2 regions of the Pseudidiomarina terrestris genome follow, and region 2 is predicted to be linked to the other one. Evidence: riboswitches for the same ligand, from Rfam matches in the RefSeq annotation. Region 2 holds a riboswitch; the other holds the start of a gene.
What was found. Region 2 has a riboswitch for cyclic di-GMP ahead of J6J28_RS02265 (Csu type fimbrial protein). Riboswitches for the same ligand answer to the same signal wherever they lie in the genome.
Positions count from the first base shown of each region.

Region 1: it holds a riboswitch for cyclic di-GMP, as region 2 does, so the genes downstream of both, J6J28_RS01330 (pilin) here and J6J28_RS02265 (Csu type fimbrial protein) in region 2, are expected to answer to the same signal.

Region 1 is NZ_JAGGJE010000001.1:270,247-285,064, forward strand. Features, by position in the region: gene secA (preprotein translocase subunit SecA) at 1-647, shown strand, start outside; gene mutT (8-oxo-dGTP diphosphatase MutT) at 634-1,029, shown strand; gene J6J28_RS01300 (hypothetical protein) at 1,403-2,410, shown strand; gene zapD (cell division protein ZapD) at 2,425-3,255, opposite strand; gene coaE (dephospho-CoA kinase) at 3,257-3,904, opposite strand; gene J6J28_RS01315 (prepilin peptidase) at 3,901-4,797, opposite strand; gene J6J28_RS01320 (type II secretion system F family protein) at 4,797-6,032, opposite strand; gene pilB (type IV-A pilus assembly ATPase PilB) at 6,042-7,739, opposite strand; gene J6J28_RS01330 (pilin) at 7,817-8,305, opposite strand; cyclic di-GMP riboswitch class I at 8,476-8,587, opposite strand; gene nadC (carboxylating nicotinate-nucleotide diphosphorylase) at 8,669-9,589, opposite strand; gene ampD (1,6-anhydro-N-acetylmuramyl-L-alanine amidase AmpD) at 9,731-10,330, shown strand; gene ampE (regulatory signaling modulator protein AmpE) at 10,331-11,167, shown strand; gene pdhR (pyruvate dehydrogenase complex transcriptional repressor PdhR) at 11,299-12,045, shown strand; gene aceE (pyruvate dehydrogenase (acetyl-transferring), homodimeric type) at 12,064-14,733, shown strand; gene aceF (dihydrolipoyllysine-residue acetyltransferase) at 14,755-14,818, shown strand, end outside.
Region 2 is NZ_JAGGJE010000001.1:468,172-482,989, reverse strand. Features, by position in the region: gene J6J28_RS02285 (helix-turn-helix domain-containing protein) at 15-296, opposite strand; gene J6J28_RS02280 (hypothetical protein) at 293-553, opposite strand; gene J6J28_RS02275 (hypothetical protein) at 799-1,302, opposite strand; gene J6J28_RS02270 (DUF2846 domain-containing protein) at 1,420-1,878, opposite strand; cyclic di-GMP riboswitch class I at 2,192-2,284, shown strand; gene J6J28_RS02265 (Csu type fimbrial protein) at 2,419-2,877, shown strand; gene J6J28_RS02260 (fimbrial biogenesis chaperone) at 2,898-3,659, shown strand; gene J6J28_RS02255 (fimbria/pilus outer membrane usher protein) at 3,660-5,990, shown strand; gene J6J28_RS02250 (Csu type fimbrial protein) at 5,972-6,418, shown strand; gene cysC (adenylyl-sulfate kinase) at 6,503-7,114, shown strand; gene cysQ (3'(2'),5'-bisphosphate nucleotidase CysQ) at 7,165-7,941, shown strand; gene cysD (sulfate adenylyltransferase subunit CysD) at 8,117-9,022, shown strand; gene cysN (sulfate adenylyltransferase subunit CysN) at 9,025-10,437, shown strand; gene J6J28_RS02225 (SLC13 family permease) at 10,453-12,207, shown strand; gene J6J28_RS02220 (hypothetical protein) at 12,244-12,516, opposite strand; gene J6J28_RS02215 (hypothetical protein) at 12,774-13,742, opposite strand; gene J6J28_RS02210 (competence protein CoiA family protein) at 13,843-14,553, shown strand; gene J6J28_RS02205 (competence protein CoiA family protein) at 14,550-14,818, shown strand, end outside.

The DNA.
Region 1 (14,818 bases), 200 kb from region 2:
CGCCGCAATCACTTGAAGAAATGTGGAATGTGCAAGGCCTGGAAGAACGGCTGCGCTCAGACTTCGATTTACCGCTGCCGATTCAGCAGTGGTTAGACGAAGACGATAATCTGCATGAAGAAAAACTGCGTGAGAAGATCGCTGAAGAACTTGAAAAAGCCTATGCTGCGAAAGAAGAGCAGGTCGGTAAAGAGGTTCTGCGTCAGTTTGAAAAAGCTATTATGTTACAGAGCCTCGACTCGCACTGGAAAGAGCATCTAGCGGCGATGGACCATTTACGTCAGGGCATCAACCTGCGTAGTTACGCGCAGAAAAATCCTAAGCAGGAATACAAACGCGAAGCGTTCGAGCTGTTCACAGATATGCTGGAAGCACTGAAACTTGATGTTGTGACGATACTCAGCAAGGTTCGTGTGCGCGCCGAAGAAGATGTGGAAGCGGTTGAGCAGAAGCGTCGCGAAGCCGCCGCGCGTCAGCAGCAGGAGTTCAAACACGAAAGTGCCAGCGCTACTGCACCAGCAGATAGCCAGCCAGCACCACAAGCGGCACCGCCAGCACCGGCCCAGGCCGGACCGCGGGTGGGACGTAACGAACCTTGTCCATGTGGCTCAGGTAAAAAGTACAAGCATTGTCATGGCAAACTCTGATCCCATTCACGTCGCCGTTGGTGTGATAGAAAACACCGATGGTGACGTGTTTATCAGTAAACGACATAAAGATTTACATCAAGGCGATAAATGGGAGTTCCCCGGCGGTAAAGTTGAGGTCGGGGAAACGGTTTATGACGCCTTAGTGCGTGAGTTGCGGGAAGAGTGCAATATTAGCGTAGAGTCAGCGTCGCCGCTGACGGTGATCAATCATGCTTATAACGATAAACGCGTCGTGTTGGACGTCTGGCGGATTACCACCTTTACTGGCGAGGTGAGTCAGTGTGACGGTCAGGAGTGGCTCTGGGTGCCGGTGTACGCGCTGGGAGCTTATCAATTCCCAGAAGCCAATGAAGCCATTATTGAGTTACTCACTGATTGAAGACATTTCCTATTTTCAGGTACATTCTGGAATTTTTCTGGTTATTGAGGTAGGTTAATAGATAATCTCATGAAGGAGCATCATTATGTCCAGTGTCAAAGATATGATTGAGGCAACGCATCAAGGAAAGCGTTACACGGAAGGGTCTCGTTTGGCCTCACTATTGGAACGGCTATTCGCTCTGTTGTCGAGTGACGTGTCTGCTGCAAAGACCTACGCCAACGCGCTCAAGGTAAACGTGAATGCATCGAAAGTTTCATTGGACGTCGAATCGCTTCTCAGCAATGACGAAGTAACTCGTCAAGCCCGTAGATTGAAGGCTGACTGTCAATAATTCTTTGCCGGAAGAGGTCTGTCGTTAAGGAAGACGAAAATGATTTCTGTGACTGTTCTAGCCCTATTAGGCATGGCGCTCTCGGGCTATCTTTTTAGTTCCCGCTTTATCTTTTCAAAATATCGTTTATCGAAATATCAAGGGCACCATCTGCTTTATAAGTGTCTAGGAATAGGGTTAGTTGTTTTCGGCTTATCAGCGGCTCTGTTCGCACTAACCTGGCCTTTTACCAGTCAAAGTTCGTTGGCTTTCGAATTTCTAGCTCGAGCATTCCCAGAAATGACGCAGTCGCAGTTTAATTTATACTCAATTTTACTACTGGGTATAATTGGCGCAGATATGTTTGCACGGCTGTTAAACCGTGTCATTTTCAGATCGTTTTATATTCTTTATTCAGATAGTAAAAATGATGCTACCTACGGATCCACGAGTCATTCATTAACGATTAATCAGCAAGCATCTGAAACAGATCCAGCACTAACTAACGATCGCCGCGGAAAACCTAAACGGCCGTTACTAAAGAAACGTAGCGATTATCTTTTAGACTTAATTGTATACAAAAAGTGTACTGACAACGGATACATAACTCATGTAATCGATACGTTCCTTTCCCCAAGCCCGCTGCTATTAACCCTTGATACCAGACGCTGTTACGTATGTTACCCAAACGAGGTAAAAACACCCCTAGACCACCAGGAAGACCAGGAACTATCAATCATTCCACTCTGTTCTGGATATCGTGATGATAAGGATATGTGTCTCGAGTTAACGACGGTTTATGAAGACGTATTAATTGAACTGTCACGCACTCCGGATGAGTACAGGGCTCTTTCGGAAGTTGACCGGAAAAAAGCGGTCGCGGTGCTTGAGAGCCACAAAATTACGATTTCATACCAACGCGTAGTTTCCATCGCGAGTTTTGACGAGTCAAAATATCTAAATTTCAAAGTTCATGAAAACAGAAGGCGAAAAGAAATTTTTAGCGGGAGGAAAGTTGATGAAGACGAAAGAGATTCCGATTTAATTGATGTGCCATCATCAGAGTAGCTTTCATTAGGGTATTAGGGGCAGAGCGCCAGTTCGAATTCAACGTTATTTTCAAACGATGCTTTACCTTGTTGTGGGGCACAGCTGAGGAAGCGGACACTGAAACGTTGCTTATGGCCGCTGATCACCGGATAGGCCGGCACCTTAGCAGGAACTCTCAGGCGTAACAGGCTCAAGGGCTCGGTACTTTCCTGTAACAGCCCGCCTTCGGCGACCACCCACTGAAAATGGGCCTGGCCACGCAGCAGCTCCAGCTCAAGTTCAAGCCCGTTAAATAACACCTCAAACTCGTGCCACCAGCGCTGACAATCGTCGTCGCGTTTTTGCTGTGCCTGATGCAACCAGAAATGCAGTTGTGGTACGTCAAAATTACAGGTACCGCCAGGCATACCGAAGCGTTGCCGGGTGACGCTCAGCAAGCGATCCTGCTTCAGGTGGCTACCAATACGAGTCAACGAATGAATCGCTTTACTGGCCTCTTGTACCCGCGTGTTGAGCTCTTGCACCTGCTGCTGGTTGACGTCGGGATGCTGCGCCCAGACCAGTAATTGTGCCTTGCGGCGGTCCAGGTCTTTTTGCACATCCGTGCGCACATCGCTGCGCTCACAGAGCTCCAGTATGGCGAACAACGCGTCGAAGTAGCGCGAGTAGTTGGTTGCGTCGACAGTTTGCTCAGGTTTGAGTAACTGCTTAAGATGTTCCAGGCGCAGGTAAGTACGTACCCGCTCATGGAGCGGATATTCGTAATTGATTGCTGCATATTCAGTTTTTTCAGTCATTGGCTCTATGATAACCGCTTCTTCGGCCGTTGCAACGCTTTGAAACAAGTCTGACTGGTAACTCATCTCAGTCCTCCTGTCCCTGGTCGGTTTGCAGCGCCTTCTCACGGGCGCGTTTCAGGTGCGCTCGTCCCAGATAATCCTGATGCAACGCTTTGACCTGCGGCGCCAGTTCGCTGAGCGTGCCTTCGTTGTTAATGACATCATCTGCTGCCGCTAAGCGCTCGTTGCGGGAAGCTTGAGCGGCAAGAATTTGCTCGATCTGATCGTTGCTGACCTTATCGCGCGCCAAGGTTCGTTGGCGTTGGGTTTCTTCGCTGACATCGACCACCAGCACCCGGTCACACAAACGGGTCAGGTTGTTTTCAACCAGTAAAGGTGCAGAAAGAATCACGTAAGGTGAGGCTGCGGCTTCCAGCTCTTCCAGCAGCTGGCTGCGGATGAGAGGATGGGTGAGTTGATTCAGCCAGTCCTTTTCTTCGGGTTCGGCAAAGATTTTTTCTCGCAACCAGCCCCGGTTAAGCGAACCGTTATCAGTTAACGCCTGCTTGCCATAACGCTCGGTTACAGCGGCAAGTGCCGGTGTGCCCTGATCAAGGATATGACGGGCAATGACATCGGCGTCAACAACAGTGATGCCGTGAGCGGAAAACAGGTCCGAGACAGTGGTCTTGCCTGAGCCGATCCCTCCTGTTAAGCCGAGCACCCACATCAGATACGCACCAGCCCCCAATACCAATGGAGCAAGGGCTCACCCCAGATTAAGGCAATTACGCCGCCGAGAATAAGGAAAGGACCAAAGGGAATCGGTTGCCCGCGTTTATCGCGCTGGATGAGCTGAAGGGTGATACCGATAACCGCGCCACTAAAGGCCGCTGCCAGCACAATAACGGGCAGCAGCTGAAAGCCTGCCCAGGCGCCAAAAGCTGCCAGCAGTTTAAAGTCGCCATAGCCCATACCTTCTTTACCGGTAAGTAGCTTAAAGGCCCAGTACACGGACCAAAGGAATAAATAGCCGGCAATGGCGCCCATGACGGCGTCGGGCAGGCTTACCGGGCCACCGGCCCAAGCCACAAAAAGACCTAGCCATAAGGTAAAGTAGGTCAGCTGGTCCGGTAGCAGCATGTGATCGTAGTCGATGAAAAACATCGCTATCAGCAAACCTGCGAAAATCATGTAGTAAAGGGCAGGCCAGCCAGCCCCATAAAACCATGCGATACTGGCAAACACCACACCGGTCAGAATCTCTATTGCCGGGTAACGCAGTGAAATGCGGGCCTTACAGTTGCGACATTTGCCTTTCAGCAGCAACCAGCTCAACACCGGAATATTGTCGTACCATTTAATCGGGTGCTTGCACTTGGGACAGTGTGAGCCGGGCGTTGAAATATTAAAAGTGGAGGGCTCAGCTGCTGGGTTGGGCGTTGTTTCTGGCGTCGCTGTTTCCAATACCAGAGCACAATCGCGCTGCCATTGACGTTGCATCATCACCGGTAAGCGGCCAATGACCACGTTGAGAAAGCTGCCGACCACCAGCCCCAACACCAGTCCTAACAGCAGCGTCAGATGGCTGTACGACGGGTAGACATCATTAAGTTGTTCTAGCATTAACCGACCACCGCGCCGAGGTTAAAGATGGGCAGGTACATGGCAATAATCAGGCCACCGACCAGGACGCCGATGACCACCATGATCATGGGTTCCAGCAGCGCTGTAAGGTTATCGACCAGGTCGTCGACCTCGCGTTCGTACACATCCGCGACCTTGGATAGCATGTCATCCAGAGAGCCGGATTCTTCGCCGATATAGACCATTTGCGTGGCCATGGTCGGGAAAATGTCAGCATTGACCATGGCGGTGTTCATTTGCATGCCTGAGGTCACGTCGCTTTGAATGCGGTAAATGGCGTCGCGGTAAACAGAGTTACCTGACGCGCCAGCTGCGGACTCCAGTGCACTGATAAGGGGCACACCGGCTGCAAAGGTCGTGGAGAGGGTACGGGCAAAGCGCGCGACCGCGGCTTTATCGAGGATCATGCCCACGACGGGGATTTTTAAGGAGATCGCCTGGACTTTGTCGCGGAATTTTTCACTTTTAACCATGGCCCGGGCAAACAACCAGCCAGCGGCTATAAAGCCAGCGATGACATAGACAGCGTAGGCCTGCATAATTTCAGATAAATTCACCACAAACTGGGTCATGGCAGGTAGTTCTGCACCAAAATCTTTAAAAACACTTTCGAATTGAGGCACCACGTAAACCAGCAAAATCATAGTGACTGCAATAGCCACCACGATAACCGCAGAAGGGTAGACCAAGGCCTTTTTGATTTTGGCTTTTAAGGCTTCGGATTTCTCCCGGTAGGTGGCAATTCGATCGTAAATGGCTTCCAGAGAGCCCGACTCTTCACCGGACTCCACTAAGTCACAATAAAGCGGATCAAAAACTTCTGGATGTTTGCGCAACGAGGCTGCCAGAGGGGAGCCGGAGCCAACGTCATCGGCCAGAGTCAGCATCAGATTACGGACTTTGACATGATCCGTACCCTTGGCCACCATCTCCAGCCCTTGCAGCAAAGGCACGCCGGCTTCCAGCATGGTGGCTATCTGACGCGTGAAAAGCGCGATATCCCCACCTTTAATTTTTTTATGGCCAAAGAGTGGCTTGGCTTTCTTTTTGACTGAACGCGGATTGATGCCCTGATCACGTAATCGGGAACGGATCTCTTTTTCATTATCGCCCCGCATCAGGCCTTTTACTTTCTGGCCCCGCCGGTTGAGTCCCTGCCACTGGAATTCACTGAAGTCGTCTATTTTTTTACTTTTTTTTGCTACAGTTGCCATAGCCAACCCTTAGTTGCTGCTGACGCGATTTGCCTCCGCCAGGCTGATGGTGCCGTCAGCGACTCTTTCTAATGCGGACTGCCGTAATGAATTATAGCCTTCTTTTCGTGCTTGTCGGGCGATTTGTATGGAACCCGCACTGGACATAATAAGCTCTTGTATGGCTTCCGTCACTGGCATGACTTCATAAATCCCTGTACGACCTTTGTAGCCGTTGGTACAACGGTCACAGCCCACGGGCTTGTGAATCGTCAGATTAGGAATTTGTTCTTCGGTAAAGCCTTGACGCAGCAGCTCTTCGTGGGGAATTTCTTCCGGCTCCTTGCATTCACCACAAAGCCGTCTGGCTAGACGCTGGGCGATAATGAGCGAGACAGAGCCGGCAATATTGTAGGAGGGCACGCCCATGTTCATTAAGCGGGTCAGGGTTTCGGCCGCAGAGTTGGTGTGCAGAGTCGACATCACTAAGTGACCCGTTTGCGCGGCCTTAATAGCAATTTCAGCAGTTTCCAGATCGCGAATCTCACCCACCATGACCACATCGGGATCCTGGCGCAGGAAAGAACGCAGGGCATCGGCAAAGGTCAGACCGGCTTTGACATTAATCTGAACCTGGTTGATACCATAAAGGTTAATCTCAACAGGGTCTTCCGCAGTGGAAATATTCACTTCGGGGGTATTGAGGATATTCAGGCCTGTGTAAAGGGAAACGGTTTTTCCAGAGCCGGTCGGGCCTGTGACCAGTATCATCCCCTGCGGTTTGGCGAGGGCCTCTTCATAGAGCTTTTTCTGATCCGGAGCATAGCCCAAGGACTCAATACCCATCATCGCCGATGCTGAGTCCAGAATCCGCAGTACAAGTTTTTCACCGTACATCGTCGGTAAAGAACTCACTCGAAAATCAATGGCCTTGTTTTTTGACAGGCGCAGTTTGATACGGCCATCCTGCGGCAAACGGCGCTCGGCGATATCCAGCTGGGACATGACTTTCAGACGTGCTGCTATTCGCGCAGAAAGCGCAACCGGAGGTCTGGCGATTTCGTGCAGGACACCATCGATACGAAAACGAATTCGGTATTCACCTTCATAAGGTTCAAAGTGTAAATCCGAGGCACCGCGCTTGATGGCATCGAGCAGCATTTTGTTAATATAAATAACAATAGGCGCATCGTTTTTGCCGTCGACGGAGACTGCGCCATGTTCTTCACGAATTTCACCTTCGGCATCAATCTCGCGCAATTCTCGCTCATCTTGCTCGGTAACACCCAGCATGGAGCTTTCGTTTTCCAACAACTTATCAATAAGCTTTTGTAACTTGTCTTCCTGCACCAGCACTGCTTCGGATTGCAGGCGGGTGCGAAACTGAAACTCGTCCAGGGTTTCAATTCGGGTGGGGTCGGACACCGCGATATAAAGCACATTGCCGCGCTGATACAAAGGCACGGCATGGTTCTTGCGGATTAAACGCTCATTGATAAATTGTGGGGGAATAAGTTCTGAATTAAAAGCGTCCAGGTCGAGCCATGGGCAATTAGATTCTTGGTAGCAGAAAGCCGCCAGTTCGTCCGGCTGAATCAGTTTACGCTCTAATAAAACACTGGTGAAGGGTAATTTGGTTTCCCATGCATACTCACTACAGCTTTTTAGTTGCGCTTCGGGAATACGTCGATCGCGCAGCAGAAGTGCGGCTAAAGAATGATGGAGCATTGATTTACATCTTCTTTTTCAAGAATAGAGGTCCCAAGCCATAAAGCTTGGGACCCAAGGAACTTACACAAAAGACGTTAGCTTGCATTCGTTCCTGCAAGCGCCAACGCAGCGGCCTCAGTCTGAGTACAACCATCTACGCGAGTATCCGCACCTGTATCAGAACAACCGATCTCCCAGTTGAGATTTGAGCTGTTGCCAATAGTTGGTGCTAACGTAACACCGATATCGCCTCCGCCTTGGGCTTGAGCTTCCAATGTCGCCGTAATTACGCCGTCAGTTGCGGATGCTGCTTTCAAACCATTTACTACGCCTGCAGCAGTAATTGCTGCTGGAATTTGAGCGGTCGCGTTTGAGCTGGAGCAACCAGCTAATGCTCCAGTTTTCTGGTAACATAGCGCTACCGCAGTTTTATAAGAGTTAAGAGCAGCCAGGCCAGTGCTCGCCTTCGCACGCTGCGTATAGTCAGAATAAAGTGGAATGGCGACGGCCGCCAAAATACCGATGATTGCTACTACAATCATCAATTCGATTAAGGTAAAACCTTTTTGTACTTGCGCTTTCATGTCAAATCTCCCGAAAGGTACGATAGTATTCAATTATAATTGTTGTACGGTGTGGCATTCCCTTGTTGGTATTACACACCAACAACAACAAACTCTGCATCAGCCGAAAGACTGTGGTTGCGCTTTGCGACCGTGAAAGCCGAAATAGCCACTCCATCCACCAGACTTTAGCCTGCAGCCCCGCTATCCGCCAGTACCTTTACGTTAAAAGGTCAGAAAAGGCACCGGTAGGGACCGGAGGTTTTGCGTCACCGCCTCACAACGGTTTTGCCTTTTAAAGCAATTGCCTGGCATTCCACAGACTAAACCTGCGGATTGCGCACTGCTTAGTAAACATAGCAGATGTAAGGGTTTCGTCAATAGTTAGACATCTGAAATGCGCAGAGAAAGATCGACCGCTTTTATGTGCTTGGTAAGCGCGCCCGAAGAAATGTAATCAATTCCGGTACTTACTAAGGTCTCTAGCTGATCTCGGACGATATTTCCAGACACTTCAATACGAACATTTTTTGACTTCAGCTTAACAGCGCTACGAATATCCTCATAACTGAAGTTGTCTAACATGATAATATCCGCTCCGGCAGCCATCGCAGTCTGATACTCTTCCAGGTTTTCGACCTCGATCTCAACGATTTTATCGGGGTTTAAACGGCGGGCTTCCTTAATCGCTGCGTCAATCGACCCACAGGCCATGATGTGATTTTCTTTGATCAAATAGGCGTCATAGAGACCGACGCGATGATTACTGCCACCGCCACAGACCACTGCGTATTTTAACGCGGTGCGAAGGCCCGGAATGGTTTTGCGGGTATCAAGTAACTTGGTCGATGAACCCGCTAAGAGTTCAACGTAGCTGGCGGTCGTAGTCGCTACCCCTGACAGGGTCTGTAAAAAATTAAGCGCGGTCCGCTCGCCAGTGAGTATGCTGCGGGCAGGGCCACGCAATTCACACAGCAGAGTGTTAGCGCTGACGCGGTCGCCATCGGCAACCTGCCACTCGATCCTGACGTCATCACCCAGCTGGCGGAAAACTTCATCGACCCATGCCGTGCCGCAGATCACTGCATCTTCGCGGGTAATGATGCGGCCATGCGCTTGCTGGCTGGCCGGAATCAGTTGCGCGGTAATGTCCAGCGCGCCACTTTGCTCATTTGTCAGTTCACCTTTTGTCAGTTCACCTTTTTTCAGTTCATCTAGGGGACCGTTTAAGTCTTCGGTAAGGGCGCGCGTGACCATGTGTTGGCGGTCGGCGGCAAGAAGTTCAGGCTGTACACGAGTATCCATGATGAACGGTCTCTCTGTTGGTGACTCTGGTGATGATGTTGTGGTCGTTCAGGAAAGCGCTTATTGTAATGGGTCGCCGCGGGGGTGACAATGGCAGGCTCACGGATAACGTCGACAACAAGTGGAAAGCAGAAGCCGCACATGAGCACAGACAAAACTGAATCTGACCCGAACGCTAGCATTAATAACGGTAAGTACCGGGATGCCGAGCAAAAGCTGTCACCGCATCATGATCAGCGCAGTGACCCGACCGATATCAGTGTGCTGGTGGTGCATGGCATAAGTTTGCCTGCCGGTGAATTTGGGCAGCCCTATATTGACCAGCTTTTTATGGGCACACTGGATCCCGAGGCGCACCCGACCTTTGCTATTCTTAAAGGGCTGAGAGTCTCAGCCCACATGGTAATCCACCGCGACGGACGCATCGTGCAATATGTCCCATTTCATCTGCGCGCATGGCACGCGGGTATCTCGCACTATTGTGGGCGCAGAGGCTGTAATGACTTCGCGATTGGGATTGAGCTTGAGGGAACGGACACCGAGCCCTACACTAAAGAACAGTATCAACAACTTGCGCGGGTCGCCGCAGCTCTGGTAGAGCATTACCCCGCGTTGACAGCGCAGCGGATTGTTGGCCATCAGCACATTGCGCCGGTACGTAAGACCGATCCGGGCCCAGCTTTTGATTGGCAGCATTTTAAGCAGCTTGTGAACCAGCAGCTGCATAGCGAGGATGATTAAATGCAATTATTGGCGATTTTATTGGCGTACTCGTTAGAGCGCTCCGTGACCTTGAGTCGCAATCTGCATTGGCGCCGCATTGTGCTGCGCTGGCAGCAATGGCAGGCTAAGAAAACCCAGCTCGGCGGTGACTCGCAGGAAAAAATTTCAGAATGGCGGCAACACCTGCTGGGCGAGGTGGTATGGGCCATACTGCCGGCCTTGATCATTACTTTTGTGGTGTTGCTGGTCGACTCCTTCCTGTTGTCTTTTGTCGTTGGCGTACTTGCTTTGCTGGCCTGCATGCAATGTGGGCAGGCGCGCAAAGCCTATAAAGCCTACCTCGAAGCTGCCAATCTGGGCGATACCGGTGCCACCGCCGAGCAACTACGGCAGATACGCCGCGCAGCGGGCGTTCACGACGCTGCTCCGGTTCACGATTTACTGGCATGGATCCATTTACGCTATTACTTTGCACCGCTGCTTTATTACGTGTTGTTTGGTATCTTCGGGGTGCTCGCTTATGCCACATTGCGCGATATGAAACACCCGCACAGCAAAGCCTGGACACAATTGCAGCTGATCATCAACTGGCTACCGACCCGCATCATGACCTTTGGCTTTTTAATGGTGGGGAACTTCGGCAAGGCGCTGCCGGTATGGCTGAGTTCAGTGGGCAATACTCCGCAAAACAACTTTGCTGCATTGAGTAAGGTTGCAGCGGCAGCCGAACAGCTGGAACCGGGGCATGAGGATGATGTGACCTCAACTGCTCTGACCACTGTTGCACTGCTAAAGCGTAACCTTCTGTTTTTCATCGTCTTGTTGGCAGTAATGACGATTGCGGGCTGGTTCTGATGAATTAATGTTTGGGTTCATGCCTGAACTAGTCTAAAATACGTTTGGTAAGACCAATGCACCACTGTTATCGAGGCACATCGCCGCCCAGAGACGTGGGGCCAGAATCAATCTGCTAAGGTTCTTAATGAATGGCATTTGACCGCATACAACCGACCAAACTGTCCGACGTCATCATGCAGCGCATTGAAGGCATGATTGTTGATGGCACGCTAGAAGCTGGCGCGCGTTTGCCGTCAGAGCGTGATCTTGCCCATCAGTTTTCGGTGTCGCGGCCGAGTTTGCGCGAAGCCATTCAAAAATTAGAAGCTCGCGGTTTACTTGAGCGACGTCAAGGCGGCGGCACTTATATTTGCGATAACATGCAGAAGCGCGTGGCGGAGCCACTCCTGGAACTGCTAACACAGCACCCTGAATCGCAGTTCGACCTGCTGGAGTTTCGCCACGCGCTCGAGGGTATTTCTTCTTATTATGCCGCGATGCGTGGCACCCCAACGGACATTGCCCGTATTGCCGAGAGCTTTGCCGCGATTCAGCAGGACGATGACGCGGAACTCGCCGCACAAGCGCATGCACTCAACGAATTCAACCTGCGCATCTGCGAAGCATCGCATAATGTGATCCTCCTGCACCTGGTGCGGAGTATGCAGCCACTGTTAGAGAAAAACATTCAGCAAAACCTGCACGACCTGTCACACAAAGCTGGCGTCATGCAACAACTGCACGAACACCGGCAGCACATTGTGACTGCCATTTCAGCTGGCGAGCCCGAGCAAGCGCGCGAAGCTTGCCATCAGCTGCTAGCCTATATTGAACACGCGTTATTGACCTCCAACCGTGAACAGTCACGGATTCAGCGGTCACTGCGCCGAACGTAAACTGGGTAAGGATAGAGTATGACTGACCATTTGAAAGACGACCTTGATCCACAGGAAACACGCGAGTGGCTTGACGCCCTCGAAGTCGTGTTAGAAGAAGATGGCCCGGAGCGCGGTCATTTCCTGATGGAATCATTGATTGAGAAAGCGCGTCGCAGCGGTGCCTATCTGCCGTATGCGGCCACCACCGCTTACTTGAATACCATTCCGGCAAGTCAGGAACCGACCATGCCTGGTGACCAGAGCATGGAAGCCCGTATCCGTTCGGCGGTTCGCTGGAACGCCTTGGCCATGGTCTTACGTGCCTCGAAAAAAGACTTGGAGCTTGGCGGTCATATTTCGAGCTTTGCCTCATCAGCGATGATCTACGATGTGGGCTTCAACCACTTTTTCCGCGCGCCGACTGATAAAGACGGCGGTGACTTCCTGTTTATTCAGGGCCATGCCTCACCCGGCATCTACGGCCGTGCGTTCCTGGAAGGTCGTATCAGCGAAGACCAGCTCAACAATTTCCGTCAGGAAGTTGATGGCGAAGGTGTGAGTTCTTACCCGCATCCAAAACTGATGCCTGAGTTCTGGCAGTTCCCAACCGTATCTATGGGTTTAGGCCCGATTCAGGCGATTTATCAGGCGCGTTACCTGAAATACCTGACCGACCGTGGTATTAAAGATTGCTCTAACCAACGCGTTTACTGCTTCTTAGGGGATGGCGAAGTCGATGAACCAGAAAGCTTAGGTGCGATTGGCCTGGCGACTCGCGAAGGTCTGGATAACCTGACCTTTATCGTCAACTGTAACTTGCAGCGCCTTGACGGTCCTGTTCGTGGTAACGGCAAAATCATCCAGGAGCTGGAAGGCACCTTCCGCGGCGCTGGTTGGGAAGTGATCAAAGTGATCTGGGGTCGCTACTGGGATCCGCTGCTGTATCGGGATACCGAAGGCAAGCTGGCGCAAATCATGCAAGAGAGCGTGGATGGCGAGTACCAGAACTATAAAGCTAAAGGTGGCGCCTACACGCGTGAACACTTCTTTGGCAAAACCGAAGAAACCAAAGAAATGGTCGCCAACTTGTCCGATGAAGACATCTGGCGTCTGAACCGTGGTGGTCATGACCCGGTTAAGGTTTACGCGGCGTACCACAAAGCGGTTAACACCAAGGGCCGGCCACAGGTTATTCTTGCTAAAACCGTGAAAGGATACGGCATGGGCTCGGCCGGCGAAGGTAAAAACATCGCCCACCAGGTCAAGAAAATGGACATGGATGCGATCAAGCACTTCCGTGACCGCTTTAACATTCCAATTAAAGACAGCGAGTTGGAAGATATCCCACTGTACAAATTCCCGGACGACAGCCCGGAAATGAAGTACATGCGCGAGCGTCGTGAATCGCTTGGCGGCTACATGCCAGTGCGTCGCCCGAACACCGACGTCGAGCTGGAAATGCCGGCTCTGAAAGCCTTTGAGTCGGTCTTAAAAGGCTCAGGTGATCGTGAGATCTCAACTACCATGGCATTTGTGCGGGTCCTGAACTCACTGTTGAAAGACAAGAAAATCGGCAAGCGCATTGTGCCGATTATCCCAGACGAAGCCCGTACTTTTGGTATGGAAGGCTTGTTCCGTCAAGTGGGTATTTACTCCAGTCAGGGCCAGAAATATGAGCCGCAGGATGCGGATCAGGTTGCCTATTATCGTGAAGATAAAGAAGGCCAGGTGCTCCAGGAAGGTATCAACGAACTGGGTGCGATGGCGTCATGGGTAGCGGCAGCGACGAGCTACTCGACCAACAACGAACCTATGATTCCGTTCTACATCTATTACTCGATGTTCGGATTCCAACGTGTGGGTGATTTGGTCTGGGCCGCAGGCGACAGTCAGGCCCGTGGCTTCCTGATTGGCGGTACCGCCGGTCGTACCACGCTGAACGGCGAAGGTTTGCAGCATCAGGACGGCAGCAGTCACCTGTTGTTCAATACCGTGCCTAACTGTGTAACCTATGACCCGACCTTCGGTTATGAAGTTGCGGTCATCGTGCAAGATGGCTTGCGGCGCATGTACGGTGAGCAGGAAAACGTCTTCTACTACCTGACGGTCATGAATGAAAACTACCAGCAACCGGAAATGCCTGAGGGTACCGAAGAAGGCATCATCAAAGGTATCTACGAACTGGAAGAGCATAAAGCTAAAGGCTCTAAAGGTCAGGTACAGTTGCTGGGCTCGGGCACCATTTTGCAGCAAGCGCGCAAAGCCGCACTTATCTTGTTGGAGCAGTACAACGTATCGTCAAAAGTGTACAGCGCGACCTCGTTCAACGAACTGGCTCGTGACGGTATGGATGTGGATCGTCACAACATGCTGAATCCAGGCAAGAAAGCTGAAGAAGCTTATGTGACCAAAGTACTCAGCAAGGCCAAGGGGCCAACCATTGCTGCCACGGATTATCAGAAGCTTTATGCTGACCAGATCCGTGCCTGGATACCGACGCCTTACCGCGTGTTGGGTACTGATGGCTTTGGTCGTTCAGACAGCCGCGAGAACTTGCGTCGCCACTTTGAAGTAAGTGCCGAGTATATTGTAGTGGCAGCCTTAGCAGAACTCGCCAAAGCCGGGGATATCGATAGCAAAGTAGTGGCCAAAGCCATTAAGGATTTCGATATCGACACTAGCAAAATCAACCCACTGTACGCGTAAGCGACGGGAGCGGAGACAAACATGGCAGATGCAAAAGAAGTGCTCGTCCCCGATGTGGGCGGCGAAGAAGTCGAAGTTATTGAAA
Region 2 (14,818 bases):
CAAAGAGCTTAGCGTCAGCGAAGCTCCGAGCGTTGACGCGGCAGCAGAGCTACTTCATACCCCATCAAGCGGAAGTATTTTTGCAGGCTGTCGAGTCGGGGATTACCGGCATTGTTTTCAATATCACTGACCACCTGCCGGCTAAGACCAAGTAATTTGCATACTTCTTGCTGGCTCATTTGCAGACCCTCAGTGCGAATCAGCTTGCCAACTTCACCCATGGTGATTTCACCCTGCAGCATACGCTGTGTCAGCTCAGCTTTTAATGCAAAACGATCGATTTCAGGTTTGCTCATACCAGCCCCCAGCGCTTAAGTTTATCTTTCGTTTCCACCAATCGATTTGCCCCCCGCGTTATATCCATCGGGTTAACTTCATAATTTGCGGAAAAGCTGCGCGAGTGTTTTTCGCCGAAATAACGTACGGCATAGTCCCGTATGACTTCAGATTTCACAGGGCCAGTCGCCCCTTTTTCGGGCGAGTCGATGTGAAGCCTGTAAGCATCGTGCCAAACGTTATCATTGAATATCTGAAGTATAACCTTCATTGTCATTACTCATCCGAACCAAATGTCTACTAAACTAGACCGAAAACCACGTATCGCCAACTATTTGACTATTATATTAGACAGTAAGTGCAGTTTTATCGGATAATTGTCTTTTATAGTAGACATTTCGATTGAGTTCGGTGGGCTGCCTGACCACCGCCGGCATGGTGGGCAAAGCGTTTGATGTGATGTCTGCTGATTAACTTTTAGCTTAGTCCGGAGCAGGAGGTCCTACTGCTCCGGACGGAGAGCTATTTAGACTCACCTTCAAGCCTTTTTTCTTCACCTGCCGGCCATCCAATACGATTGTTCCAACTCAGTTCGGGGATGACTTCGCGAGCCTCGCTCTCGGAGGTCAACCGCACGCCGTTAGGGGTCCACTCAACAAAATAGATCTGATTTGCATCGCCGGTGAAGCGAATCTTTTCTTCCATCGTTTGAACGATGTTCGTTATTAGTACGCCACCCGGGTTAAAAAATGCCCAACCTGCTGGCGCATAATTTTCTGCGCGATATATTAGTTTCCCGGGCTCAGCGACCTCACGAAACACGGTACCATTACCAATGACTGTCATCGGCTTCTCGTTCGAAGCTGCTATATAGTTTATTGCACCAGCTCTGAATATCCAGGGGCGATAATGGTAGATAACTACCTTATTTGTCTCAGCTTTTGTTTCAAACGTACCTATTTCTGGAGCTGACGAACAACCTGTTAAACCAACTAAAAAAACTGTTATGAGAAGTAATTTGTTCACTTTTAACGTCCTTATTCCGGTAAAGGCCAGTAATTAGAATTATTAAGCAATTGTCGCTTCTAGTTCGACATCCAAACATGTCTGGGAACTAGGTGAGGATACAGAGATCCTGTTGGCTTACCCGCAAACCCCGGATTTTGCCAGATCAAGTTCGGCAATAATTTTTTTCGCCACTTCTGGCTCGCCGACTTCTAGGTTGGCGCCGCCAACAAAAACGCCAAACTTAATGTACTGGCGAATAAAGTAGTTCTTGCCGCTTTCGGTTTCTAGCACAAGATCATTTGGCGAAAATTCTGACTCGGTGGATAACGTATGCTCGCGATCTCCTTCAACTTCTAGGTAAAAAAACGTCTTCGGACCTGTCTCACCAACACATTTATCATTCACCCACACCGACTTCTTCAGAGTACCGCCAAAATTTGTATCACGGTAAATATATAACCCTGCGTTGTTGCCCGTCGGCGCATCGAAAGCTTTCGCTGCGGCTGAGTTCTCCGCACTCTCTAAAGGTACGGACGCACACCCAGAAAGAGTAAGAGCCACAATCCCCAACGCACTAAGAAACTTAACGTTCATGAACTATCCTTATTTTTAATTGTTATATTTAGGTTTTTTGTGTGATGATTTTATTAGATTTTATCGATTGAAACCAGAAGTTTGTGAGAAGGCAAACGACTAGATCCTCCCCACAAAAGAAGATTGCTTTAAGTTTCAGTAAGTAAGCAAGCACTCACCGTGCAGCCCTTGTTAAGTAACGGTTGCGACCTCCCAAAAAATCAACAGAGCCGAGGTCTGACCGGTTTGTTTTTGATTGTACTCTGCCCAACTCGGTGGAAGAATGAGCATGCAAGTCACCTCAAGTAGAGGGCGCTTGGTTGTACAACGTTGAGTTGATAAAAGGCAAAATCATCGAAAGGTGATGACGCAAAGTTACCTGTCTAAAGGCTGCTATGCAAAAGCCCATGATCGAGGAACCACCACACAATGTTTAAGCGAGATATCTACGTTTTTATAGCTGTGGCTTTTCGGAAGACATTCTACTAGTTGAATACTTCCTCTCAAGGTTGTTCTTTATGCGTATTACTGCGCTCACAGTTGTTTTTGTGGAGAACACATATGAAAAAGCTAATCTTAACCTCTCTTATCGCTACTGGTGTAATGTCTGCAGCGCACGCAGCAACGGAAACGTCCACGTTTCAAGTGACCGCTGAAGTTGCCGCAAGCTGTCAAATTACCACCAACTCATTAGCCTTTGGTTCATTTGACCCATCTGTAGGAACAACTGGTTCTGCGAGTCTCGACGTTGCTTGTACGTCAGGCTCATCAGGTACGGTCACTCTGGGATCAGGAAATATGTGGGCGATGTCAGATGGCACCAACTCGCTGAACTATGCTTTGTATACCGATGCAAGTCATACCTCGGTATGGGACAACATGACCGCATCGCAAACAGTGACGGGCGCGGGTCTTGCGACTCCGAGCACCTTCACCGTTTACGGTAAAATTGACGCACAACCGGCAGCAAAGGTCTCTGCTGGCTACGCTGATACTGTTACGGTCACAGTAACTTACTAAAAGCAACTTACTAAAAGAAAATGAGCCTTTTAAATCTGACAAAAGGCCGTGAAAAGCAGGCTAGCAACTCTAGCCTGCCTTTTTATCAACGGTTCAAAATTTCTATTTTCATCACCCTGCTTACCCTGGTCGGCTGCTCTGCAGTTCAGGCAAACACCTTGGGCGTCTCACCCGTGCGTGTGGAGCTGTCAGCAGCAGCACCGCTGGCATCCATTACGGTGACCAACTCAAGTGATCAGGCCAAAACGATTCAGCTGAGTCTTTTCGAATGGCGTCAGCAGGGCCAGGAAACCAGCTTAACCGCAACCAAAGAACTCATTGCGGCACCGCCCATTGCCGAAATCCCACCCCACCAGACACAAATTGTGCGGGTTGGCCTGCGGGCGCAGCCTGATGCGCAGACAGAAAAGTCGTACCGGCTGATGATCAGGGAACTACCGCCACAAGACAATGTTGGCATCGCGATTACCTTACGCATTTCTATTCCGGTGTTTGTAGCCCCCGAACAAGCTGCCGCACATCAGTTGCAGTGGCGGCTTGAAACGCGTGATAACGCGACCTTTCTGGTCGCCCAAAATACTGGCACCGCGCACGCGAAAATTAACGAACTGGAAGTAGAGCAACCCGTGCTTGCCCAGTCCGCGCCGAGCGGCAATATCTATGTATTGCCCGGCAGCTACTATGAATGGCAGCTGCAAGACAGTGTCAGTCAGTACCCAGAAATTGTCGTTCAAGCAAGGATTCATGACGATAGAGTTTCGACCACGCTATCGACGCAGTAAATGATGTTGTCCCTCGCCCGTACCTTAGCCTTGCTGCTGACGCTTGCCGTTGCTGCCCTTTTCGGCGCTGCGCCGCAAGCGCAGGAATCTAACGCAGTGGAAGAGCTCTGGGTCGATGTTACGCTGAATCGGCAACAGGGCTTTGGCACTGTATTGGCGCTGGTCCGCGACGGCGACGTATTGCTTGCGGCAGGCGATCTGAAGCGCTGGCGGGTGGAGTTGCCCGAGCAAGCGGCTCTGCAGCACTACGGCGAAAGTTATTACTCACTTAAGCAACTGAATACCGAGTATAACCTCAATCGTTCGCTCATGCGCTTAAGTTTGGAGCTCCCTCCGGAGCTCTTCAGCGAAAGTAAGCTGCAAGGCTACCAGCGACCGCCCATCGAATTATCGCCCTCGGCACCGGGTGCCTACTTCAATTACGATGTCACAGCAACCCATGACACCTTCATGACCAGCGCCGCCGGGTTTCTTGAGCTAGGGCTGTTCAACGCGTGGGGAAGTTTGAACCAGACCTCAGTGCATAGGTACAACAGCGATGCCGCGGATACTGAATCATTGCGACTGAACACCGTATGGCGTAGCGATTTCCCCGAGCGGATGAACTCCTTGTACATCGGCGATTTCCTTACCCGCTCGGCCGGCTGGAGCCGGGATGTGCGTCTGGCTGGCATCAAATGGGAAACGAATTTTGCCACCCAGCCGGAAATGATCAAAGTCCCGACGCTTGCCTTTACGGGCCTGGCAACCGAGCCTTCCACGGTCGATCTTTATATCAATGACGCGCTGCGCTTTCGTCAGCGGGTGCCCACCGGCCCCTTTGCCATCGACGAGCTGCCGTCAATTACCGGGTACGGCGATGTCCAACTGGTGGTTACCGATCTGCTGGGCCGGCAACGTGCGATCTCGCAGAGCTACTTTACCGACCGCCGTGCTCTGCGGGCGGGTCTTCACGACTATTCCTACGCCCTGGGTACCGTTCGCCAGGACTATGGTCTGAGCAGCGGCAACTACAGCAGCTGGCTGGCCGATATCCATCACCGCTACGGTGTCAGCAACGACTTCACTGCTGAGGTGACGGCGCGACTGAGCGATGACTACCAACAACTCGGCGTCAGTGGCATTCAGGCCTTGCCATGGCAGAATTCTATGACCTTTGCCCTGGTCGGCAATCATCATAGCCAGGGCAAAGGGCAACTGCTGCAACTGGGACTGCAACATCAACGCCGTCAGTTTAACTTTGGCGTGGACGCGCAAAAAACTTTTGCAGACTTTCGCATCAGTCCGCGGATTCAGCAGCAGCCGCTGCCGTACCCCAAGTTGCAGCTGAGGTCTTACCTAAGCGTGTCGGGTACGCCTTTGGGCAACTTACGCCTAGCCTACACCCGTCAGCAGCGCGACGATGAAAACCTGGCCTTTATCAACGCCGGACTCACCAAGCACCTGCCGGGGCTGGGCCACTTATCCCTGCACGGACTCAAATTTTTCAAAGGTGAGCAAGATTTTCAGCTGTCGCTAGCGCTCAACATTCCCTTCGGCAAAGGCGCAAACTTCAGCACCGGCGCAACCCATTACACCGAGCGCGATACTGCGTTTATGCAGGTGCAACGGCAAACTCCGGCGGGGCACGGCGTCGGCTACCGATTGCGCCAGGGCTTTTTCGATCAGCCGCGCAGCCAGGCTGACTTAAATTTCAATAGCTCGGTGGGCAGCTTTGCCGCCAACTATTCGCGCACTGACAATTTACAGGCGTATCGCGCCACAGCCAGGGGCTCACTGAGTTACGTCGGCGGCTACCTGTCGTTAGGTCAGCCGGTGCGTGACAGCTTTGGCCTGGTGCATGTGCCGGGCACCGAAAACGTGCGGGTTTACGCCGAAAACCAGCATATTGCCACCACGGATGAGGAAGGTTTCGCTTTTATTCCACGTTTGCGCGCCTACCAGCGCAACCGCATACGCCTTGATGCGACAGACTTTCCCCTCAGTACCACAGTGGCTACCCTACAGCGCGAAATCGCGCCGTATCACCGCAGCGGGGTCGTGATCACCTTCCCCATCGCCAGCTCTGCCAGCGTTATGCTGAACCTTGTCAACGCGGAAGGTGCTTTTATTCCCGTCGGCGCCAAAGCCTACCTTGCCGGGCAGGATGACCCCGTAGCGGTGGGGTATGAAGGCTTACTCTATCTGACCGATAGCCAAGGCAAGCAGCAGGTTGAAGTGCATTACCAGCAAAATGGCGAAATGCAGCAATGCCTGCTTGAATTTGAAGTACCGCAAGATGGCACCAGCCTGCACGATTTAGGAAAGCGCACATGCGACGCATCGGTGTAAAGCAATTGATCTACGCCACGGCTCTGGCACTGTGGCTAGGTAACTCCAGCGCTTTAGCGAGCTGCCTGGTGTCGGCGCAAGGCGTCAGTTTTGGCAGCTACGATAGTTTGGCCAGCGCGCCCACCGAGAGCACCGGCGTCGTTGAGGTCAGTTGTGACACCCAAACCAGTTACAGCATCTTACTGAGCGCAGGATCTGGCACTTATAGCGAGCGCAAAATGTTCAACGCTGAACATGCACTTAGCTACAACCTGTATACCGCCCCCACGTATTCGTTTATCTGGGGGGACGGTTCTGGTGCCACCGCCACGGTCAGTGGCACGACCTCGACCACCCAATTGCATGACATCTATGGACGTGTGCCAGCGGGGCAGGAGGCCGCCGTGGGTGTTTACAGCGACACTATTATGGTGACTATTGAGTTTTGAGGTGTCTAAGCCTTCTGATCTACCGACCTTGCGCAAATGTCGGTATGATAGCCAGCTCACGCACCAGTAAGCATGGAACTACGAATGAGTGACGAAAAGAGCACGGACAACATCGTTTGGCATAACCATCACGTCAGCCGCGAGCGTCGCGCTGAACAGAAAGCTCAGAAGCCGGTGGTGCTTTGGTTTACCGGGCTTTCCGGGTCGGGCAAGTCGACCATTGCCAATGCCGTCGACGAATTACTGAATCGCAACAGCAACCATACCTATTTACTCGACGGTGACAATATCCGTATGGGTTTGAATAAAGGTCTGGGCTTTAACGAAGCCGATCGGGTTGAGAACATCCGTCGCATCGGCGAGGTTTGTAAGCTGTTTACCGATGCCGGACTCATCGTTTTGAGTGCTTTTGTGTCACCTTTCACCGAAGATCGCGCCAAAGTCCGGGCCCTGATGCTCGAAAATGAATTCGTAGAAGTCTTCGTCGATACCCCTCTCGAGATTTGTGAGCAGCGCGACCCGAAAGGCTTGTATCAAAAAGCGCGCAAAGGTGAGATCCCGCACTTCACCGGCATCAGCTCGCCCTATGAAAAACCTGAAGCAGCTGAGATTCATCTGAAAACCGCCGAACTTTCGGTTGAAGAAGCCGCTCAGCAGGTGCTCGATTACCTGCGCACGCACAACTACATTTCTTAAGTGCAAGCGGCAGGATATGCCGCTTAGCGAAGTCGCTAAAAGGATAAAGCATGCTCACCACAAGCAGCCTAAAAGAACTCGAAGCCATCGCCCGCAAAGCCGGCGAGGCAATTATGAAGATTTACGATGCGCCCGATTTTGAAGAGCGCATTGCGGTGCAGGCCAAAGGCGACGACAGCCCACTGACCCAGGCCGACCTGGCCGCGCACGAAATTATCAAAGCCGAACTCACGAAACTGTCCGACAGCGAGCTTGCCGCCCTACCGCAGTTATCCGAAGAATCCGCCGACGTGCCCTGGTCCGAGCGCCAGCAATGGCAAACCTACTGGCTAATCGACCCGCTGGATGGCACCAAAGAATTCATCAAGCGCAACGGCGAGTTCACCGTCAACATCGCACTTATCCACAAAGGGCAGCCCTTAGCTGGAGTGGTCTATGCACCCGCCACCGACACCATGTACAGCGCCGCTGCTGGCCTTGGGGCTTACAAAAATGACGAGACGATTGCCGCCCGCGAAGATAGCGATGCGCCGACGTTGAAAGTGGTCGGCTCGCGCTCACATGCGTCACCGGACACGCAGTCGTATCTGGATGCATTGGATAAACCCTACGAAATGGTGCCCATGGGCAGCTCGCTGAAATTGTGCCTGGTGGCCGAAAGTAAAGCGCATTTGTATCCGCGCCTCGGTCCAACCTCCGAATGGGATACCGCTGCAGCGCACGCAGTGGCACTCGCCGCCGGCGCCGAAGTACTCACCCTCGAAGGCGAAGCACTAATGTACAACCAAAAAGAATCGCTGCTAAACCCCTACTTCATCGTGCAATAAAAAAGCAAATAAAAAGGGCAGCCCTTTTTTATCCACATATCCACAGAGGGCAGCCCTTCCTTCGCGGAGGGGTGCTAAATGCGAAGGGCTGCCCTTCCTTGGGGGTGGCTTGCTGCGGGGGGCGGCAGGCGGTACAATCGCAGGCCACTAAAGTTGTTGTAGGGAAGCACCAGAAATGAGCGAAAAACTGACCCACCTGAAGCAGTTGGAAGCGGAGTCGATTCATATCTTCCGCGAGGTGGCTGCTGAATTCCAGAACCCGGTCATGCTGTACTCTGTCGGTAAAGACAGTTCAGTACTGCTGCACCTTGCGCGCAAAGCCTTTGCGCCAGGCAAAATTCCATTTCCGCTGATGCATGTCGACACCACCTGGAAATTCAAAGAAATGATTGAATTTCGCGACCAGATGGCGAAAAAGCACGGCCTCGAGCTCATCACCCACAGCAACGAAGAAGGCATAAAACAACAAGTTGGCCCGTTCACCCACGGCAGCGCAGTGCACACCGATATCATGAAAACTCAGGCGCTCAAGCAAGCCCTCGACAAGTACCAGTTCGACGCGGCCTTTGGTGGCGCCAGACGCGATGAAGAAAAATCGCGGGCCAAAGAGCGCGTGTACAGCTTCCGCGATAAAAAGCACCGCTGGGATCCAAAGAATCAACGCCCGGAACTGTGGAACATCTTTAATGGCCGCGTCCACAAAGGCGAAAGCATCCGCGTATTCCCGTTAAGCAACTGGACCGAACTCGATATCTGGCAATACATCTACCTTGAGAACATCGAGATCCCCGATCTCTATTTCGCCAAGGAACGCCCGGTCGTAGAAAAAGACGGCACGCTGATCATGGTCGACGACGACCGCATGCCACTGGAAGAAAACGAGAAGCCAGAAATGAAAATGGTGCGCTTCCGTACTTTAGGCTGCTACCCGCTAACAGGTGCAGTGGAATCAAGTGCCGCAACGCTGCCGGAAATCATTCAGGAAATGCTGCTGACCACCACCTCAGAGCGTCAGGGCCGGGTGATCGACCACGATAGCGCCGGGTCAATGGAGAAGAAGAAAATGGAAGGATACTTTTAACCATGAGCCACGCATCTCCTTTAATCGAACAAGACATCCTGAAGTATCTCGAGCAGCACGAGAACAAAGAATTACTGCGTTTTATCACCTGCGGTAGCGTCGACGACGGTAAAAGTACCCTCATCGGCCGTCTGCTGCACGACAGCAAAATGATCTTCGAAGATCAGCTGGCCGCCATCACCAAAGACAGCAAAACCATGGGCACCACCGGCGATAAAGTCGACCTGGCACTGCTCGTCGACGGTCTGCAGTCGGAGCGTGAGCAAGGCATCACCATTGACGTGGCCTATCGCTACTTCAGTACTGACAAGCGCAAGTTCATCATCGCCGACACCCCGGGCCACGAGCAGTACACCCGCAACATGGCGACCGGTGCCAGCACCAGCGATCTGGCCGTGATCCTGATTGACGCCCGCCACGGCGTGCAAACCCAGACCAAGCGTCATAGCTTCATTGTCAGCCTGCTGGGCATCAAGCACGTGATTGTCGCGGTCAACAAAATGGACCTGGTCGACTACAAACAAGAGCGCTACAAAGAGATCCAGGACGAATACCTGAAACTCGCCGGCCAGCTGGATATTCCCGACATCCACTTCGTGCCGATCAGTGCGCTGGATGGCGATAACGTGGTCAACCGCAGCGAAAATACGCCATGGTTCCGTGGCCGCACCCTGATGGAGTACCTTGAAACGCTGGAAATCAACCGCGATCAGGAAAACAACGACTTCCGCTTCCCGGTGCAGTACGTCAGCCGCCCGAACCTGAACTTCCGTGGCTACGCCGGCACCATTGCCTCAGGCAAGGTCAAAGTAGGCGATACCATCCGTGCCCTGCCCTCAGGCAAAGTCAGCACCGTGAAAAGCATCGTCACCTTTGAAGGTGAGCTCGAAGACGCCGCCGCGCCACAAGCCGTGACGCTGACGCTGAACGATGAAATCGATATCAGCCGCGGCGATATGATTGTCGAAAAAGACGCGCTGCCGCACACCTCAAACCGGCTGCGCGCCAAAGTGGTGTGGATGCACGACGACGCACTGGTCCCCCATCGTGATTACTACATCAAAATGGGCACCAAGTTCACCAGCGGCAGCTGCGAGAAGATCCATCATCGCATTGACGTGAACACCCTCGAAGAAAAAGATGCCGAGACCCTTGGCATCAATGAAATCGGTACCCTGGATTTCAGTCTGCAAGAGCCGGTGGTGTTTGATAAGTACAAGAAGAACAGCAAAACCGGTGCCTTTATCATTGTCGATCGCATGACCAACGTCACCATTGGTGCTGGTATGGTCGAGCAGCCTTTGGTCGAAAAAGAAGAAGAGCGCCAGGATGTCAGCGAGCTCGAAAAAGACCTCAACATCTTCGTGCGCAAGCACTTTCCGCACTGGGGCGCGAAAGACGTCACCAAAAGCTAACAAGGCGCAGCGCTTATGAGCCAAATCTATGTTGGCCTCGTTATCCTCGCGTTATTCGCAGGACTGGTTGCCACGCGCAACCGTCCTGCGACATTATTCGTCGTAGCAGCGCTTGCACTTTACTTGCCGGGCCTTATCAGTGCCCAGCAGTTACTCAACCACTACGTGAATCTTAGCCTCATTACCCTGATGCTCTTGCTGATGGGCTCCATGGCCCTTGAGTGCACCAAAGCGCTGCAGTGGGTCAGCCGCAGCTTATTCCACAAAAGCCAGTTCATCACCTTGCTGCGCATGATGGGGCTGGTGAGTGTCACCTCGGCTTTTTTGAACAATACCGCGGTGGTGGCCACGCTGATGCAAAGCGTGCGTAAAAACCGTGAGCACCCGGCGCAGCGCCTGCTGATCCCACTGAGTTACTTTGCCATTTTAGGCGGCGTGCTGACCCTCATTGGTACCTCGACCAACCTGGTGGTGAACAGCTTTCTGGTAGAAACCGGGCATCCGGGCATTGGCTTTTTTGATTTTCTGCCGGTGGGCTTAGGGGTGTTGCTGGTCGCGGGTGCGACAACAATTGTCGCATCTTATCTGCTGCCGAAGGGAAAGGTGGCCAGTGACATCAGTCAGGACTACTTTCTGGATGCCAAAATCACCGCCGACTCACCGCTCGCCGGTAAAACCGTGCAACAGGCGGGCTTAAGGGCGCTCGATGGATTGTTTTTGGCAGAGATCGTACGTCAAGGCCAGCTCATTAGCCCGGTCAAACCAGAAACCGTGCTGCAAGCCGACGACCGGCTGGTGTTCTGCGGCGATGTGAAACAGGCGCAGCAGGTCTCGTCTCTGCCCGGCGTCACCATGTACGCCCACGAGGTGTTTAACGACACCAACGGCCTGCTGCACGATAATCTGACCGAGGTCATTGTCAGTCCGACCTCGACACTGGTGGGACGCACGCTCAAGCAGGCGAATTTCCGGGCTTTGTTCGATGCTGCGGTGGTGGCGATTGGTCGCGGTGGTGAGCGGCTCTCAGGCAAGTTAGGTCGAATCGAGATCCAGCCCGGCGATCGGCTGGTACTGGCCACCAGCGAGGATTTTTACCGTCACCGTAACCTTGAGCGGAATTTCTTTTTGCTGGAAGGTAAGCGTTTAAGTCCGATGCTAAGCGGTCGGCAGGAGATCATCGCCCTGGCAGGATTTGCAGGAGTGGTGATTGGCGCGGCCAGCGGTTTGCTGACGCTCTTTAATGGATTGGTGATGTATCTGGCGCTGATGCTGGGCACCCAGGTGATTAGCGCGGCGGATATTCGCCGGCGGCTGCCGCTGGATATCTGGCTGGTGATTGGCTCGGCGCTGTGTATTGCCGATGTTTTTATGTCGTCGGGTCTGGCGGCGACAGTGACCTCCGGCATGTTTAGCTTATTTGGCGGGACTGGTGCCGATAGCCCGGTCAATCCTTATCCGGCGCTCATTGGCGTGTTTGTGCTGACCTGGCTGATTACCGAGATTGTCACCAATAACGCCGCAGCGGCGATTGTGTTCCCGATTGCCATAGGTATTGCCGAGAGTCTGGGCGTCAACATCATGCCCTTTGTGATGGCGGTGGCCTTTGGTGCCTCAGCAAGCTTTATCAGCCCCTTCGGCTATCAGACCAACCTGATGGTGATGAACGCCGGCAACTACAAGTTTGGCGACTTTACCCGAATTGGCGTGCTGGTGGTCATTGCTTATAGCGTGACAGCGCTTTGGCTGATCCCGCAGGCGTTTCCCTGGTAGCCCGTCGTTCTACTGGTGGGAAAGCGCAATCCGCAATCAATCCCGGGGCAGCTCACGCACGATGTATTGCAAGAGCGCAAGAAAGAGGATACCGCTGGATAGATAGCTTATGAAGGCTGGTCCAACCGAAAGTACTTGCGCCAAAAGGCTGGCATTTATCGTTGTGGATGCGATGTCACTGACAGCTAAGGACATGTCGATGAAGTAGCGGACCGCATAGAGAATCGCGGCGATAATAATACCGGCATAGAGCATTTTCTCCGCAGGCCTGAGTGGCGTGCGTCTTAGCGCAGAATCCTGAGAGTTCATTGGCTTATCCTATCTGACTATCACTGTCGATGATTCAAAGAAGTACCTCGTTGTATGAAATTACTTCAATTTTTACCGGATAACATGTCAGTGAAAAGTAAGCTTAGCAATTAGCCAAAGATCATAGTTTAAATGGCATAGGCCATTAACTGCTGCATGACGTTCAAATGATTGTTTTTATGGTTCAATAAACCAATCAATACCGATATGCACGATTAAAATAAAAGAGCTAAGGTTGATTAGTTTTCATGGCCGATTCATCTTTTGCGTTCCAGACGAACATGACGCCGCGCCGCCTCCGTAATCGGCCAGCCCAGGCGCGTAACATGATCAAAAGTAAAGCAATGTTCCGTCGGATTATTTCGGCACGCACCAATGACTTCATGAGAGCACTTAAAATGTGGCTTACGGAGCCGAATTTCGCCCTCGCATACTGGGCACGTAGCGCTCGCTGTAATCACTTCTAAGGTGGGATCTTCATTACCATTGGGCTTCATGACAATGACTGACTGTGGTGCCGATATACTTGCTAAAACGTCATGCGCCACCGTAACTCGAGTGGTCATGAAGCGATCGTAGGATCGCAATAAACGCACTACTATGTAGCCAACAAAAAGGCTCGCAACAAAGCCAAGCATGGTGTTGAGCGAAGGTGCTGAAATGGATGCCAGCAATAATAAAACCGCAACCACCAAGTAACCAAGCGCAAACGCCAAAATGATTGTGATCGCAAGTACCATTGGCCAAGTGCGCAACCGCATCCCCGAAATAAACCCAAACACACCCCACAGCCGATGCTTCTCATCAAAAGTATAACGAATTGCACCAGCGGGGATCTCCCTAGCTGCGCGAATCCCCTCTTGCGCGGCGTCAGCTGCACTGAAGTGAACAACATTTATGCGTTGTGATTTATCCATCCTAATTGCTGGAATGAAGTCAAAGTCATTGTCTATCGCGTATTGGCGCAGCGCATCTGAAAAACGCTCTAGCTTCTCCTCAAACTTCGAAAAGGCTTTCCCATGCGCACTATTACTCTCGACTTTTCCTGTTTGATCGACCAAATCGGTTAACGTAAAAACCAGGGTTTCCGCCTCGGAATCCAGGACCTGGCGACTCATCTCTTTCAGCATCTCATGAAACGCTTCCGGGCGTTTCTTATTCTTGTCGAGCTCATCTACCCAGTCCTTGGCACAACGTGCCGCTGTCGTAAGCACTTGTTTTTCCATAACGATTCTCGGTGATTCTCTATGTTTCGCTAACTTTTGTTCAGTTTCCTTGGTTATCTGAATCACGTCAATACGACGTTTATTACACGAGGAACCAGTCATGAATAAACCATTCATTCCATTTGGGATACAAAAATCGACAGGCAAACTTGTCGACATCTCGGCTGTTCATTCCGGCCTTGATTGCAACTGTAGTTGCCCCGGCTGCGATGGCGACCTGGTCGCAAAAAAAGGCGCAACGAACCGTTGGCATTTTTCACATCATCAATTAGCGGCAGATGACTCTTGTTCATTTGCTTTTGAAGCTGGACTTCGATGCATCATCTCGCAGGAACTAAACAGATTAAGGGATATGTTCGTCCCCTGTACTGCAATGTTCAAAAACCGGAACCTAACTGTTGATGCTATCGAAATAGGACTCGAAGATGATTTCCCCATCGATTTTATAGTTTATGCACAAGACGCAACTATTGCGGTGTGCTTAACCCATCAACACCATTCATTTGATAATGACCTGCTCAATGGATTGCCTAGGAACGTAGCGATACTTGAGATCAGACTGCATGAGTATTATTCCGAACTCAAAGGTGGCGATCCAACCACGCTGAAAGACGTCGTGCTGAAATCCCTTTCTGATTGCATTACCGGTAAGTATTGGCGCCGGTCTCCCGAAAAATGCGACTTCCCGTTTCGTCCACAATACGCTTTTGGCTGCGTTAACTGCGGGAGCAGCTGGCAGGGTCATGAATACAACAATCTCTGTGATGAATGCTGTTCACCGTTAATGGTTTTGTGGGAGGCAGTGTCATGATGCTGCTCGCGCTCAACAAAGACACGGGACAGAAGGTTTCTATCAGCCAGGCCGAGAAAGACTGTCACTACAATTGCATTCTCTGCAAGAGCAAAGTGATTCCGGTAAAGGGTGAGGTTAAAGCACGCCATTTCCGGCATGCTACGGGCAAGCAGGCCGGGTATAAGTCTGGTGAAACCCCACTCCACCTTTATGCGAAGAATTTCTTGTTGAAACACCGAATGCTTTACCTACCCGACGGGCGCGTTCAGCTCTTCGACTCCGT